3 regions of the Streptomyces sp. NPDC101776 genome follow, and region 2 is predicted to be linked to each of the others. Evidence: riboswitches for the same ligand, from Rfam matches in the RefSeq annotation. Region 2 holds a riboswitch; each other region holds the start of a gene.
The links. A riboswitch is a leader RNA that binds a small molecule or an ion and turns the genes downstream of it on or off. The one in region 2 is predicted to bind S-adenosylmethionine.
Positions count from the first base shown of each region.

Region 1: it holds a riboswitch for S-adenosylmethionine, as region 2 does, so the genes downstream of both, ACIRRY_RS03670 (amino acid ABC transporter permease) here and thrC (threonine synthase) in region 2, are expected to answer to the same signal.
Region 3: it holds a riboswitch for S-adenosylmethionine, as region 2 does, so the genes downstream of both, ACIRRY_RS41390 (ABC transporter substrate-binding protein) here and thrC (threonine synthase) in region 2, are expected to answer to the same signal.

Region 1 is NZ_JBIWMV010000001.1:845,021-850,417, reverse strand. Features, by position in the region: gene ACIRRY_RS03680 (ABC transporter substrate-binding protein) at 1-969, opposite strand, end outside; gene ACIRRY_RS03675 (amino acid ABC transporter ATP-binding protein) at 1,023-1,820, opposite strand; gene ACIRRY_RS03670 (amino acid ABC transporter permease) at 1,817-2,797, opposite strand; SAM riboswitch class IV at 3,156-3,264, opposite strand; gene ACIRRY_RS03665 (glutathione S-transferase C-terminal domain-containing protein) at 3,342-4,226, opposite strand; gene ACIRRY_RS03660 (putative leader peptide) at 4,293-4,406, opposite strand; gene ACIRRY_RS03655 (alginate lyase family protein) at 4,524-5,397, opposite strand, start outside.
Region 2 is NZ_JBIWMV010000006.1:237,454-242,850, forward strand. Features, by position in the region: gene ACIRRY_RS21700 (cold-shock protein) at 216-422, opposite strand; gene ACIRRY_RS21705 (MoaD/ThiS family protein) at 854-1,129, opposite strand; gene thrC (threonine synthase) at 1,247-2,578, opposite strand; SAM riboswitch class I at 2,594-2,755, opposite strand; gene ACIRRY_RS21715 (glucosyl-3-phosphoglycerate synthase) at 2,938-3,882, shown strand; gene ACIRRY_RS21720 (trehalose-6-phosphate synthase) at 4,054-5,397, shown strand, end outside.
Region 3 is NZ_JBIWMV010000020.1:183,150-188,546, reverse strand. Features, by position in the region: gene ACIRRY_RS41400 (STAS domain-containing protein) at 1-11, opposite strand, end outside; gene ACIRRY_RS41395 (phosphotransferase family protein) at 934-1,671, shown strand; SAM riboswitch class IV at 1,892-2,001, shown strand; gene ACIRRY_RS41390 (ABC transporter substrate-binding protein) at 2,239-3,873, shown strand; gene ACIRRY_RS41385 (ABC transporter permease) at 3,870-4,955, shown strand; gene ACIRRY_RS41380 (ABC transporter permease) at 4,959-5,397, shown strand, end outside.

The DNA of each region.
Region 1 (5,397 bases), on a different contig from region 2:
GGAGAGGTTCCAGGCGGCCAGCCACTTGGCGTACTGGCCCTTCTTGATCAGGTAGTTGATGGCGTCCGCGAGGGGCTTGGCGAGGCCGCTGTCCTTCTTCGCGGTGGCCGCGATCAGGCCCTGGAGGGAGGATCCGGCGCCGGAGTAGGTTCCCGCGTTGCGGACCGCCTTGGCCGTGCCCTTGGTCGAGGAGACCTGGTAGGCGACCGACGGGTTCGGGGTGAGATAGGCGTCGATCTTCCCGGAGGCCAGCGCGAGGTAGGTGCTGTTGTTGTCCTGGAAGTACTTGACGGTGAGCGCCTTCTTGCCCTCGGCGGCCAGCTTCTTCTTCCACTCCAGGAGGATCCGCTCCTGGTTGGTGCCGGCGCCCACGGCGACGGTCTTGCCGGCGAGGTTCTCGTAGTTGCCGTCGAAGTTCCAGGAGTTGTCGGCCTTCACCGCGAAGCCGAGGTTGTCCTCGCGGTAGGAGGCGAACTCGTACTTCGCCTTGCGCTCCTCGGTGTCGGTGACGTTGGAGAAGGCGACATTGACCTTGCCGCTGTCGAGGCCGATGAAGAGGTTCTCCCACGTGGAGTTCTTCAGGTCGGGCTTGAGACCGAGGACGGCCGCGACCAGGCGGGCGATGTCGGTCTCCGAACCGGTGAGGGTCTTCTGGTCCGAGCCGACGTAGCCGAGCGGCGGGGAGCCGGCGGGCAGGAAGCCGACGCCGATCTCCAGCTTGCCGCTCTTCGCGATCGCCTTGGGCAACTCGGCGCTGATCGACTTCACTTCGGCGACCTTGAGCGTCGTCTCCTTGGCGGCGCCGAGGGAGAGCGCGCCCACCGTGACCGTGCCGGAGGCGGCGTTGCTCGACGTGGTGGCCGCGTCGCTGTCTCCCCCGCAGGCGGCGAGCCCGCCCGCGAGGGAGGCGACGACGGTGCCGGCGGTGAGTCCGCGAGTGAGTCTGCTGCGAAGGCTGAGGGGAGACATGGCTGTTCCTAGGCTCGGTGTTGAAGGACTGATGAGGGTGAAAGAGGTGGGGCTCAGAGGACCTTGCTGAGGAAGTCCCTGGTCCGTTCGTGCTGTGGTTTGTCGAGGACCTCGTGCGGCGGGCCCTGCTCGACGATCTTTCCGCCGTCGATGAAGACGACCCGGTCGGCGACCTCGCGGGCGAAGCCGATCTCGTGGGTGACGATGACGAGGGTGGTGCCGCTGGTCGCCAAGTCCTTGATGACGGCGAGGACTTCGCCGACGAGTTCGGGGTCGAGGGCGGAGGTCGGCTCGTCGAAGAGGATGACGCCGGGGCGCAGGGCGAGGGCCCGCGCGATGGCGACGCGCTGCTGCTGGCCGCCGGAGAGCTGCCTCGGGTAGGCGCCGGTCTTCTCGGCGAGTCCGACGCGGCCGAGCAACTCCCTTGCCAGTTCCAGGGCTTCGGGCTTGCCGAGCCTGCCGGTGGCGACGGGAGCCGCGGCCACGTTGTCGAGGACGGTCAGGTGCGGGAAGAGGTTGAAGTTCTGGAAGACGAACCCGATCCGGCCACGTTGGGTGAGGATGGCGCGCTCGCTCAACTCTTTGAGCCGTCCGCCCTGTTGCTTCACTCCGATCAGTTCGCCGTTGACGCTGACGTAGCCGATCTCGGGCTTCTCCAGGTGGTTGATGACCCGCAGCAGCGTGGACTTGCCGGAGCCGGACGGGCCGAGGATCACGGTGACCTCGCCGGGCCGCACGGTCAGGTCGACGCCGTCCAGGACCCGGTGGGCGCCGTACCACTTGTGCACGTCGTGCACTTCTACGGCGGCGGGTGTGATGTCCGCGAGCGGTTCGGCGGTCTTCGCGGTCATATCGCGGTCTCCCTGCGGATGCGGGCCCGCAGATCGGTGACACCGGCGCGGAGTTTCTGGATCGGGGTGGGCGGCAGGTTGCGGGTGGCGCCCCGGGCGTAGTGCCGTTCGACGTAGAACTGGATGACGGACACGACGCTGGTCAGGATCAGGTACCAGACGGTGACGACCAGGAGTAGCGGCACGATGTCGCCGGGGTAGGTCGAGCCCATCGTCTGCGCGGAGCCGAACAGGTCGAGCAGCGAGACGTAGAAGACCAGCGAGGTGCTCTTGATCAGGCCGATCAGCTGGTTGACGTAGTTCGGGGTGATGGAGCGCAGTGCCTGCGGGAAGACGATCCTGCGGAACTGGTAGCTCTTCGGCAGGCCGAGGGCGGAGGCCGCCTCGTGCTGGCCCTGGTCGACGGAGAGGATGCCGCCGCGGACCACTTCGGCCGCGTACGCCGCCTCGTTGAGGCTGAGGCCGACGACGGCGACGGCCATGTCGGTGGCGAGCTTCGACTCGTCGAAGGAGAAGAAGGCGGGGCCGAAGGGGACGCCGATGCTCAGCGTCTGGTACAGGGCGCTGAAGTTGTAGAGAAAGATCAGCACCACGATGAGCGGGATCGAGCGCAGGGCCCATACATAGGTCCAGCTCGCCGCGCGTAGTACCGGGCTCTTGGAGAGTCGGGCCAGGGCGAGCAGGATGCCTCCGACGAGGCCCAACACCGCGCTGAGCGCCGCCACTTCGAGGGTGATGACGAGTCCGTCGAGGATCGTCGGGCGCAGGAACCAGTAGCCGAAGCGGTCCCACTGGTAGAAGGAGTTGGTGACCAGTCCGTGGATGAACTGGGCGACCACCACCAGCACGACCAGCGTGACGATCCACCGGCCGGGCCGGCGCAGCGGCTGAACTCGCTGTGCTGTCAGGGGTTTTGACGGGGCGTCGGCAGACGGTGCGTCGGCCAGGGACACGGTGGTTCCCGGGGGTTCAGTCATGGAGGGCTCCGGCGGAAGTCGGACACCCCGGGTCGCGACACCTGGGCGTGGCTGGCGCGACGCACACGGTGGGAAACGCACGGGACCGGGGACTGGGCGGACAACGGCACACCGCACGGGCGGTGTTCGTCAGGAACGCGGGACGCGAGGACTGGGGGAAGTCGTCAGCCTCGACAGCGGGCGAAGCCCGGCGCGGTACACGTGCTACACAGTGCGCTGTTGACGCGGAGCAGATCGACGGCGCGGTCGGCGACGAGAGGGTTCGTGCACGGCAGTACGCAGCCCGGGGAGCGGCGCGTCGCCGTCCGGAGAGCTGCGTACATGTCCGTCACCCATCACTGTTCCGGCCCTGCTGGGGGCCGCGCGCTTACCGAAACGTCATCCGGTCCGGTCGTCACCTGGGGCACCCCACCGCGTGCGAGGGTTGCCGGTCAGCAAGCCAGGGCTTGTCGCTGACACTCATGACCGTTCTAGGTCGCAAGTTAAGACAATTGTCCGAACGTATGTCAATGCCTGTCCAGCACTCGGACGGCGTCGACGGCGCTCAACTGCGGCAAGCTCCCGTTTCGTCCGCCGCGTGGGCTGCCCAGTCCAGGATCTGGACAGCGGCGCCGGCGGCCTCCAGGCCCCGGCAACGGGCGTGGTGGCGGCGGGCGATGCCGTCGAGGTCGAGGTGGGTGCCGAAGGCAGGATGGGCGGCCAGTCGGCGGGCGTAGGCCCACAGGTGGGGGTGGTCGGCGATCCGCTGCACGGCGGCGGCGTCCAGGTGGTAGCGGTGCACGGTGTCGAGTTGGACCAGTGACACCCACAACTCGACGTCGGCGGCGGTGAGTTCGTCACGGATCATGTGCTCACGGCCGTCCAGCCAGCGGTCCAGCGAACCCAGCGTCTCCAGCAGTCGGCCGAGCGCCTCCTCGTGCTCCTCCTGCTCGCCACCGGCCGCGCCGGCGCGCTGCGCGGCGTCCTCGATGCCCTGTGCGCAGAGCCGCTCGACGGCCTCGATCTCCGACTCGGCGCCGCACGGGTACAGCTGGGGTCCGCCCTCGCCGAAGTGCCGGGCGAGGTCGCGCGTGATGTCGGGGGCGTGGGTGCTGACGATCCGGCCGGACCAGTCGTCGCTGAGGACCGGCGCGGTGGCCGGTCCGGAGTAGCGGTGCGCGCTCGCCTCGTAGAGCGGACGCAGTGCGGAGTGTCCACCACTCGGACAGTCGGGTACGGCGGACAGGAACACGGCCGGACAGCTCTCGTCGAGGCCGAGCAGGCTGTGGGTGACGGCGATGCGCAGGCCGTCGGCGCAGGCGGTGGACAGATGGAGGCGGTAGCGGCGCGGCACGGCGTAGTGCCCGCTCCGCGCGTCACGGCCGATCCGGCCCCGGAACGCGGGGGTGGACCGGGGCGAGGGGATGGCGGCGAGAGGCGTGCTGGACATGGGACTCCCCGGGTACGGGCGCGTGGACGTACGCGCGGCGGAAGCGTCGTCGAGCGGTGGAGGGGCTCAGCGCAGTGGGCTCATGGCGCTGCAGACCCGCAGCAGATCGATGTGACGGCGGGAGGTCAGAAGGGGCGAACGGTCCACGCGAGAGGTGGTGACCGGCTCAAGGCGCCCCATGTTTCCCTACCTGTTCACTAGGATTCCCTACTGGAGTGTCGATCCGGTGCCGCCGGAGGTCAAGAGGGCGTCCACGGAGCAGGCACCGCCGGCCCGATCCGTGGACGCCTCGCGCCGCTACTTCGCGTACATCAGGGTGCCGAAGCCGAGCTGGTCGTAGCCGCCGCTGTCGGAGCCGTAGTCACCTCCCCCGCCCTCGGGCGCGACGAGGTCGTAGTACATGGCCGAGATGTACTTGTCGTCGAGACCGATCCGCCGGTTGTAGTGGAAGTGGAGCATCGCCCACACGGGCCGGATCTGGCCGCGCGAGGATGCGGAGATCACCGTCTGGGACGACTGGGCGCAGCTCTGCCCGGTGCCCCAGGTGTAGGTGGTGAAGGGCACGTCGCTGCCCGCGTTGTACTTGGCGACGTACTGGGCGGCCTCCATGAAGCGGCGGCTGTCGTACGAGTACAGGTCGTCGCCCTGGTTCCAGGCCATCTCGCAGATAGCGCCCATCTGGCCCATGCCCAGGACGGTGTGGCCCTGGTCGCGGCCCGACTCCTGCCACTGGCCGAGCGCGTAGCCGTCCGAGTCGGTGTACAGGTACGGCACGGCGTGCGCGATCGAGCCGTTGCCCGCACCGGACTTGAAGTACGCGACGGCCTGGTCGTACTTGGCGCTGTCCTCGTTGAGGATCCCGATGGCCAGGATCGACGCCATGTTGCAGAGGTCCCAGTTGGCCCAGTAGTTGGTGATGCAGGCGTCGTTGTGGTTGGTGAGGAAGCTGTTGTTGAGCGGGTAGAAGACGTTCGCCAGCATTGCCCTGGCGGCGTCCAGATCGAAGCCGCTGTAGTCCCGCATGAGTTCGCAGGCGTTGGCGAACTGCCAGCCGTAGAGGCCGGCCGCGAGGAACCGGTCGGCGTTCCCGGTGACCGAAGTCAGCGTGGACGACCAGGCGTTGAGGATGTTCGCGGCGCACACGGCGTTCGCCTCGGTGCCGCCGACCTTC
Region 2 (5,397 bases):
CTTCAGAGTGCTAACGCCAATGATTAGCACTCGGCATGGTCGAGTGCAAGCGGCTCCCACGTTCTGGCACCCACTCCGGCCCCTGCTGCGGCCCCCGAGTCCGACCCCCGGCTCCGGGCATGCCGAAGGGCCCGTACCCCAGGAGGTGACCCCCCAGGAGTACGAGCCCTTCGATGAGGAACGAAGAACGTCGCTGCTGTTCGTCGGCGCGTGCTTCAGGTGGTCGCGAGCCGGACCATGTCCGCCTGCGGCCCCTTCTGACCCTGCGAGATCTCGAAATCGACCCGCTGACCCTCTTCCAGGGTGCGGTAGCCGTCCATCTGAATCGCGCTGTAGTGGACGAAAACATCCGCACCACCGTCGACCGCGATGAAGCCGTACCCCTTCTCCGCGTTGAACCATTTGACGGTGCCCTGAGCCATGCCTAACTCCCCTATTACTGGCCCTTGCACGGACCCACACTTCGCGGATCCGGGTCAGACCTCACCCCCCACAGGATTGGGGGCGTGCGCCGGAACGCGTCGACCGCGGCCGAATGTATCCGTCCAACTGCCGTCTGCAACAGGTCAATCCGACGAGAATTCCGGGCAGGATCGGTCGGGAATTTACGGAGAATTCGTCCGACTTCAGGGCAAGTCGGGCCCGATAAAGGGCACATAACGCGCAAAATGCCTACACACTTTGGCTACTTCTCATCGCACGCGGAGCCGGTACTCATATGCGTCCGGCATGCGGAGTGGTGCGCGTTCCCCAACTCTACCGCGCTCAACCATACAGAATTGCCCCCTCCGTTTCTCTCACGGAGGGGGCAATTCGATGAACTCTCGGTAACCGGCGTTACCAAGGGTAATTATCAGCCGCCCGCGACGGCCGGAATGATCGAGACGCCGGCCCCGTCCGGAGTGGCCGTCTCCAGCCCCTGCTCGAACCGCACATCGTCATCGTTGACGTAGACGTTGACGAACCGGCGCAGCTTGCCCTGGTCGTCGAGGACGCGGGCGGAGATACCGCTGTGGTTCTTCTCCAGGTCGCTGATGACCTCGGCGAGGGTGGCGCCTTCGGCGGAGACCTCGGCCTTGCCGCCGGTGTAGGTGCGCAGGATGGTGGGGATACGGACGGAAACGCTCATGCTCAAGACCTCCGGTCAGGTACGGCTTTTGTCTTTCAGGGGCGCGGGGCTGTATCGATTTGCGGCTACCGGCGCGTGGGCGCGACCAGCCCCCACCGGCCCGCAGACGAAGAACGACTAGGACGCGAGCCCAGCTTCCCTGAACGACTCGAGGCTGGGCCGAATCGTCGCGGTGAGCCCAGTACCGGCGACCGCGTCCAGGGTCTTGAGACCGTCGCCGGTGTTCAGCACAACCGTGGTCAACGTCGGATCCAGCAACCCGCTCTCGATCAGCTTCTTCGCCACACCGACGGTCACCCCACCGGCGGTCTCCGCGAAGATGCCCTCCGTCCGCGCCAGCAGCTTGATCGCGTCCACACACTGCTCATCGGTGACGTCCTCGACAGCCCCACCGGTGCGCCGGGCGATATCCAGCACATAGGGACCGTCCGCGGGGTTCCCGATCGCCAGCGACTTCGCGATCGTGTTCGGCTTCTGCGGCCGTACGACGTCATGCCCCGCCTTGTACGCGACGGACACCGGCGAGCATCCTTCCGCCTGCGCACCGAAGATCTTGTACGGCTTGTCCTCGACGAGCCCGAGCTTGATCAGCTCCTGGAGCCCCTTGTCGATCTTCGTGAGTTGCGAGCCGGAGGCGATCGGCACGACCAGCTGGTCCGGGAGCCGCCAGCCGAGCTGCTCGCAGATCTCGTACGCCAGGGTCTTGGAGCCCTCTGCGTAGTACGGCCGCAGGTTGACGTTGACGAAGCCCCAGCCCTCGCCGGCCGGGTCGCCGATCAGCTCGGAGCAGAAGCGGTTCACGTCGTCGTAGTTGCCCTCGATGCCGACGAGCTCGCCGCCGTAGATCGCGGCCATGACGACCTTGCCCTGCTCCAGGTCGTGCGGGATGAACACGCAGGAGCGGAAGCCCGCCCGGGCGGCGGCGGCGCCGACGGCGCCGGCGAGGTTGCCGGTGGAGGAGCAGGAGAGGGTGGTGAAGTCGAAGGCGCGCGCCGCTTCGATGGCCTGCGCCACGACGCGGTCCTTGAAGGAGTGCGTCGGGTTGCCGGAGTCGTCCTTCACGAACAGCTTGCCGGCGTCGACGCCGAGTTCGCGGGCGAGGTTGTCGGCCTGGACGAGCTTGGTCCAGCCGGGGTTGATGTTCGGCTTGGTCGCCACGTCGGCGGGGACGGGCAGCAGGGGCGCGTAACGCCAGATGTTCGCGGGGCCCGCCTCGATCCGCTTGCGGAGCTCTTCGGTGTCGTAGGCCGAGAAGTCGTAGGCGATCTCCAGCGGGCCGAAACACTCCTCGCAGGCGAAGACCGGGCCGAGCGGGACGCGGTGGCCGCACTCGCGGCAGGAGAGCGCGGTGGCGGGGCCGAGGTCGACGGTGTTCGTGGGGGTGGGGTCCGCGGCGGTCGTGTCCGTCTTCGCGGGGTTCGTGGTGCTTGCAACAGTCTGCGCAGCCATGGAGGCGAGGCCCTTTCCTCATCTTCCTCACGACGCATTTCGCCATGAGACGGATTTGGCACCTTCCCGAGCCGGGAGCCTCGGCGCATGGCGGTTCTTTCACCACATGCGACAAGACCGGCTGGAGGGTTGCCGGGGCTTCAACGGGCCGTATCCCTCTGCCCCTCTGGATGAGCGGTGTTCAGTTGTGTACGCGATTGTCTCGCCGACGGCCCCCGACATGCGATGGTCATCAGCGTTGTTCAAGACTGTAACCGAAGGCCAGGACAGTTGAGTGAGCCGTCCGAACCGCGAGATGGACCAGACACTCACTGTCTGTGACCAGCCCTCGCCGAGAGAACGCAGAGGAGCCGCGCAACGTGCTGAAGGAAGTCGAGCACTGGCTGAGCACCCGCTCCTGGTCCATGACCGATCGGCCGCTCCACAAGATTCTTGCCGCCAAGCACCGCACGGGCCAGTCGGTCAGTGTCGTGCTGCCCGCGCTCAACGAGGAAGCGACGGTCGGCGACATCGTCGCGATCATCCGTCATGACCTCATGCAGCAGGTCCCGCTCGTCGACGAGATCGTCGTCGTCGACTCCGGGTCCACCGACCGCACCTCCGAGGTGGCCGCCGCGGCGGGCGCCCGGGTCGTGCACCGGGACGACATCCTGCCCCGCATCCCCGCCGTGCCCGGCAAGGGCGAGGTGCTGTGGCGCTCGCTGCTGGTGACGAGCGGCGACATCGTCTGCTTCATCGACGCGGACCTGAAGGAGTTCTCCTCGGACTTCGTCACCGGGATCGTAGGCCCGCTGCTCACCGACCCCGGCGTCGACCTCGTCAAGGCGATGTACGACCGCCCGCTCGGCGGCGCGGCCGGCCAGGGCGGACGCGTCACCGAGCTGATGGCCCGCCCGCTGCTGAACATGCACTGGCCTCAACTGGCCGGATTCGTGCAGCCGTTGGGCGGTGAGTACGCGGCCCGCCGCTCTCTCCTTGAGCAACTCCCCTTCCCCGTCGGGTACGGCGTCGAGCTGGGCATGCTCGTCGACGCGCTGCACCTGGTGGGTCTGGACGCGCTCGCCCAGGTGGACGTCGGGGTGCGCAAGCACCGGCACCAGGACGGGCAGGCGCTGGGGCGGATGGCCGCGCAGATCTACCGCACGGCTCAGCTGAGGCTGGCCCGCGGGCATCTGATCCGGCCCTCCCTGACCCAGTTCGAACGGGGTCCGGACGGTTTCGAGCCGCGCACGTACTCCGTGGACACGGAGGAGAGGCCGCCGATGGCGGACATCACCGAGTACCAGTCCCGCAAGGTGGCGTAGCAGCACGGCCGGTCAGGCCCCGGTCGGGCCGTGGGCCGGCCATGCCCAGGCCATGCCCAGGCCGCGCCCCGGTCGCGGTCCGGTCGCGGCCTGGCCGTATACGGATCCATCCGGTCCGTTGTGACCCGTCCGTACGTTTGAGCGTTTCCGGGCCGGGCTAGGTTGTGCCGTATGGCTTCTACGTCGTCCCCCTCGTCCCCGTCCGGTGCCGCTCAGGTGCTCGTCGCGTCCAATCGTGGCCCGGTCTCGTACGAGGTGGGCGACGACGGTTCGCTGCGTGCCCGGCGGGGTGGCGGCGGGCTGGTGTCCGGGCTGTCGGCGATCGGGCCGGACGCGGGGGCGCTGTGGGTGTGCTCGGCGCTGTCGGAGGGTGACCGGGAGGCGGTACGGCGGGGGGTCGGCGAGGACGGTGTGCGCATGCTCGCCATCCCGGCCGACGTGCACGCCGACGCGTACAACGGCATCGCCAACTCCGTGCTGTGGTTCGTCCACCACATGCTGTACCAGACCCCGCTGGAGCCGGTCTTCGACGCGGAGTTCCGGCGCCAGTGGGCGTCCTACGAGCTGTACAACCGGGCGTTCGCGGAGGCGCTGGCCCAGGAGGCGGCCGAGGGCGCGGCGGTGCTGGTGCAGGACTACCACCTGTGCCTGGTCCCCGGGATGCTCCGCGAACTCCGCCCCGACCTGCGGATCGGGCACTTCTCGCACACGCCATGGGCGCCGGTGGAGTACTTCGGGATGCTGCCGGACGACATTCAGGTACGGCTGATGGAGGGCCTGCTCGGGGCGGACCGGGTGGGGTTCCTGACCTGGCGCTGGGCGACGGCGTTCCAGAACTGCGCGGGCGGGGTCGACACCTACCGCTGGCTCTCGACCTGGCCGTCGGGCGCCCCGCGGGCCATCGAGCACGTGCGGCGCGATCCCGACACCCGGCGCGAGCGGATCACCCGGAAGACGTTCATCGGTGTCCACAGCCTCGGTGCCGACGCCGAGTTCCTGCACGCCCGCTCCCACGAGGCGGACGTCGAGGAGCGCATGGCCGCGCTGCGCGAGGAGATCGGCGAAGGCCGCAGGACCATCGTCCGGGTGGACCGGACCGAGTTGTCGAAGAACATCGTGCGCGGGCTGCTCGCGTATCGGCAGTTGCTCGACGACCACCCCGAGTGGCGGGAGCGGGTCGTGCACGTCGCCTTCGCCTACCCGTCCCGGCAGGACCTCGCCGTGTACCGGGACTACACCGCCGAGGTGCAGCGCCTCGCGGACGAGATCAACTCGCGGTACGGGACGCCTGGTTGGACCCCGGTGGTGCTCCACGTCAAGGACGACTTCGCGCGCTCGCTGGCCGCGTACCGGCTCGCCGACGTGGCGCTCGTCAACCCGATCCGGGACGGCATGAACCTCGTCGCCAAGGAGGTGCCCGTCGTCTCCGACGAGGGGTGCGCGCTGGTCCTCTCCCGGGAGGCGGGGGCGTTCCAGGAACTGGGCAAGGACGCGATCGCCGTCAACCCGTACGAC
Region 3 (5,397 bases), on a different contig from region 2:
CGCTTCACCATTCAGATGCTCCCTCGATATTCGTATGTGTGTACCAACGCCAGCGCGCGCAGCCTACGGCACCCCCGCCGGGTGCCGGTCTTCGGGGACTGGCGCGTGGTGGGGCGGCATGGAAGGAGGGTGAGGACGGCATCGCCGCGCGGACGGCGGGGCAGAAGTTCGTCTCCTCGGTCCAGGAGCGGACCGTCAGATCCTCGATCACCTTGTCGGTGCTCGACCTCGAGCAGCACGGCCGCATCCATTGGCGCTCCTTCGCTCAGTCCCGCACGTCCTGCGGACTGCGGGAGCGCTTCTGCTGGAGGAATACCGAGAGGCGCTCGGCTCTCACGTTCCGTTCCGGTTACCCCGGGCGATGCGCTTGACCCATTGGGAGCGCACCTTTCGCCGAGTCCGGCCGTGCCCGGCGAGAGTGGGCCGGATCCTGGACGACAAGTCGCCGGCCCTCGTTGTCGGTCCGGGAGGTACCGGCGACGAGCCGTTCCAAGACGTGCCGACACGGCCGGAGGGGCGGCTGGGCCAGGTTGGGGTGGTCTCGGACAGGAACACCCCACCACGTTCGCAGACCCGCCCCTGACCGCGGCGGTCGCCGAATGGCGTGCCCATGGCTCTGAGCGGGAGTACGGCGGGAACCTGGGGGTAATCGAGGCGCGATGGCGGGGGCGGCGCACTGCCTGGGGAGGTCGCGCGCCGCTCCCCGCCGGAACCTCCGGACCTTCGTCGCCGCAAGGGCCACAAGGAGCACCAGGACGCACCCTCGTTTCCGGTTGCGAAGGGCGTCGTAGGCGCAGGAGGGCGTTGAAGCCCGACGAGTCGCGGAACGTGACGCCAGACAGATCCATGACGCCGAGAGGACGCGGTCAGCCGCGCAGCCGCACGCGACAAACCCGGCGACGTCGCCGTTCGTCCCCGGAATACTGGTCGCCCATGGACGAGGTCGAAGTCGTCGTCGCTCATTCCGAGCGCGCGACCCTGCGTGTCGGTGACGTGTTCCTGAAGGTGGACGCCGATCAGGCGCGTATCGACGTCGAGGTCGAGGCGATGGCCCTGGCGCCGGTCCCGACCCCGGAGGTCCTGTGGCGCAAGCCGCACGTGCTCGCGATCGCCGCGCTCCCGGGGACCACGCTCGGGCGCCTCGGCGGGCCGTCGACCGGATCGCCGGCGGCGTGGGCCGCGGCGGGTGCCGTCATCCGGAAGCTGCACGACGCGCCGCTGCCGCCCCGACCCGGCCGGAGCGTTGTCGCGCTGGCGGCGGAACTCGACGACGAGTGCGAGTCGCTCGTCGCGAACGGTGTCCTGCCCGCCGACCTGGTCGCCCGCAACCGCCAGGTCGCCGAGGCCGCGCTCCGGCCGTGGACTCCGGCGTTCACGCACGGCGACCTCCAGATCGCGCACGTCTTCGTCGACGGCGACGAGGTCACCGGCATCATCGACTGGTCCGAGGCGGCCCAGGGTGATGCCCTGTACGACCTCGCCACCTTCACGCTCGGACACGAGGAGCGCCTCGACGACCTGATCGCCGGCTACGGCACCGACGTCGACCTCGACGTGATCCGCGCGTGGTGGTCGTTCCGCAGCCTGCTGGTGGTTCGCTGGCTGAGCGAGCACGGCTTCGACCCGTTCGCGCCGGGCTGTGAGGTCGACGTGCTGAAAGCCCGGATGTGAGGCTGCGCGAGCCCGTCTGCTTCGGCCGTGTGCGGGCGGCCCTGGACGATGCCGTCGATGACCGCGGCACCCCCACCGAGTTGGCCGCCCGGCGGAACTCCCTTCCCCGCCAACCCTGTCGGCACCGACTCCGCGCCCGGCAGAAAGCGACTTCCCCGCACACGGTCGCCGCCCCGGGCCTTCTTGACGCAGACAGAACAGTCGATCTACGGTGAGCGCGAGCTACGAGTTCCGGTGATCAAGCCCTGGCTGGCCGGACGGCAACCCCCGACGCAGTGGGGTGCCCCAGGTGACCGCTCGGCGGATGTTCCTGTTCTGCAAGTGCGTTCCCACCGGCCTCAGTTGCCGGCGACACCTTGAGGAGGACTGCGTGGCAACTGGCCTCGTGCTGTGCTCCCGGCGCCATGTGGATCTGCTGCTGGTCTCCAGCTGTCTCTGTCACAGCTGACCCGTTCCTCGCGCAGCACCTTCACCCACTCTCACCCTTCACGCGACAGCGCGCGCCCGGCATGTCCTGCCCGCCGCACCCCTTTCGCGCACCCACCCATGCGGAGACAGAGACCAGCCATGGCACACTCCAGCACCGTCAGACCTCTTCGACCCCTCGGCGCCATATCCCTCGGCGCGGCGTTCCTGGTCGCCCTCAGCGGCTGCACCAGCAGCAAGACGTCCACCGGGTCCGACGGTCCGACGATCACCGTCGGCACCACCGACCAGGTGGCCGGCCTCGACCCGGCGGGCACCTGGGACGCGGGCTCCGGCACCATCGAGAGCGAGGTCTACGCGACCCTCCTCAGCGTGAAGAACGGCGCCACGGAGGTCTCCCCGGACCTGGCCACCGGCATCGAGCTGACCGGGCCCAAGGAGTACACGGTGACTCTGCGGAAGGGCCTGAAGTTCGCGAACGGCCACCAACTCACCTCCTCCGACGTCAAGTTCACCTTCGACCGGACCCTGAAGATCGCCGACGAGAACGGCCCCTCGTCGCTCCTGTACAACCTCGCCTCGGTCGCCGCCCCGTCACCGACCACGGTCGTCTTCACCCTCAAGTCCGCCAACGACACCCTGTTCCCCCAGGTGTTGTCCACCGCGGCCGGCTACATCGTCGACGAACAGGCCTTCCCCGCCGACAAGATCCTCGACGACAAGGCCATCGTCGCGGCCAAGCCCTGGAGCGGCCCGTACGGCGTCACGAGCTACGACAAGAACTCGCTGGTCTCCTTCGCCGAAAACAGCGACTACGGCGGCCAGTTGGGCACCCCGAAGACCAAGAACATCCAGCTCAAGTACTACACCGACGCCAGCAACCTCAAGCTCGACGTCCAACAGGGCACCGTCGACGCCGTCTACCGCACCCTCACCACCGCCGACCTCGACGACCTGGCCAGGAAGAAGGACATCAAGGTCCACACCGGTTCCGGCAACGGCATCCGCTACATCGTCTTCGACTTCACCACGCAGCCCTACGGCACGAAGACCAAGGACGCCGACAAGGCCAAGGCGCTGGCCGTCCGCCAGGCCGTGGCCGACTCCGTCGACCGGGCCCAACTCGCCCAGCAGGTCTACAAGAACAGCTACCAGCCGCTCTACAGCTCGGTGCCCGACGGACTCACCGGCGCCGGCGACTCCTTCAAGTCGCTCTACGGCGACAAGAAGGGCGGCCCCGACAAGGCGGCGGCCGCCGCACGGCTGAAGGCGGCGAAGGTGACCACCCCCGTCACCCTCAACCTCCAGTACAACAGCGACCACTACGGCTCGTCCTCGGCCGACGAGTACGCGCTCGTCAAGACCCAGCTCGAAGCGACCGGTCTGTTCAAGGTGAACCTCCAGTCCACCGAGTGGACCCAGTACGGCAAGGACCGCATCAAGCACCTGTACCCGCTGTACCAACTCGGCTGGTACGCCGACTACTTGGACGCCGACAACTACCTCTCGCCCTTCTACTCGGCCAACAGCTGGGTCGCCAACGGCTATGACGACCCCGCCGTACGCTCGCTGATCCTGGAGGAGGAGACGGAGACCGACGCGGCCAAGCGCGCCGAACTCCTCAAGGAGACGCAGGACAAGGCCGCCGCGCAGGTGCCGCTGCTGCCGCTGCTCCAGGGGTCCACCGCGATCGTCACCCGCACCGACGTCAGCGGTGTGCCGGACGCGCTGACCAGCGCGTACACCTTCCGCTGGGCAGGACTCTCGAAGAAGTGAGTGCCCTGACCCAGGAGACGGCCCCCGGCGCCGTCGGCAACCCCGCCGACGGCGCCGCCGGGTACGGACTCGCCCGCTACCTGGTGGTCCGCTTCCTCCTCATCATCCCCACCGTGTTCATCCTGGTCAGCCTGGTCTTCTTCCTGATGCGCGCCACCGGCGACCCGATCAGCGCCGCCTTCGGCGACCGGCTCACCCCCGACCAGCTCCAGGCGAAACTCCACCAGGCGGGCTACGACCGGCCGTTGCTCACCCAGTACCTGGACTACCTGAGGTCCCTGGCGACCGGCGACTTCGGCCGCACCGTCACTGACAACGAACCGGTCACGCACGTCCTGGGCACCTACGGCGCCGCCACCGTCGAACTCGCCTTCTACGCCCTCCTGGTGGCCCTCGCCGTCGGTGTGCCGCTGGGCATGGTGGCGGCCTCGTACCGGGACCGAGCGCCCGACGCGGCGCTGCGTCTGTTCGCCGTCCTCACCTATGCCACCCCGGTGTTCTTCGTCGGGCTGCTGCTGAGGCTCGTCTTCGCCATCCAGCTCGGCTGGCTGCCCGCGTCCGGCCGGGCGAGCACCGACGTGCAGCTCTTCCTCCAGAACCAGACCAGCACGACCGGCTTCTACCTCCTCGACGCCCTCCGCAGCGGCGACGGGGCAGCCGTCGCGGACGTGCTGAAACACGCCGTACTGCCCGGCGTGGCACTGGGCCTGCTCGTCGCCGGCATCCTGCTGCGGCTGGTCCGCACGAACCTGATCGGCACCCTCGGCGCCGACTACGTCGAGGCCGCCCGCTCCCGAGGTGTCGCGCCCTTCCGCCTGGTGACCCGACACGCGACCCGACCTGCCCTGATCCCCGTCGTCACCGTCCTGGGACTCCAGGTCGCCGGACTGCTCGGCGGAGCGGTGCTCACGGAGACCACCTTCGAGTGGAAGGGCCTCGGCTACGAACTCGCCCACTATCTGACGGTCCGTGACTTCCCGGCGGTGCAGGGCATCGTGGCGCTGTTCGCCGTCGTCGTGGCGGTGACGAACTTCCTCGTCGACGTCGTCGCGGCCCTCATCGATCCCCGAGTGAGGTACTGAGCCGTGGCCCAACTCCACGTGCGACGGCCCACCTTGCTGCCGGACCGCATGCGCGCACGACTGCGCACCGGCGGCGCGATACAGCGCGCCATGCTCCTCACCGGCGCCGTCCTCACCGTGCTGTTCCTCCTCACCGCCCTCCTCGGACCGCTCCTCGCCCCGTACGGATTCGCCCAACTCCAGGACGGGGGACGGCTGTTCGGTTCGCAGCAACACCCCAGCGGGGCCCATCCGTTGGGCACCACCATCGCCGGGTACGACGTGCTCTCCCGCACGGTGTGGGGCGCCAGGACCGCGCTGGAGATCATCCTCGCCGCGCTGCTGCTCTCGGTGATTCCCGGCACCGTACTGGGGTTGGCGTCCGGCTATCTCGGCGGGCGCCTCGACCGGCTGCTGGTGGGACTGGCCGACGCGCTCTACGCGTTCCCGCCTCTGCTGCTCG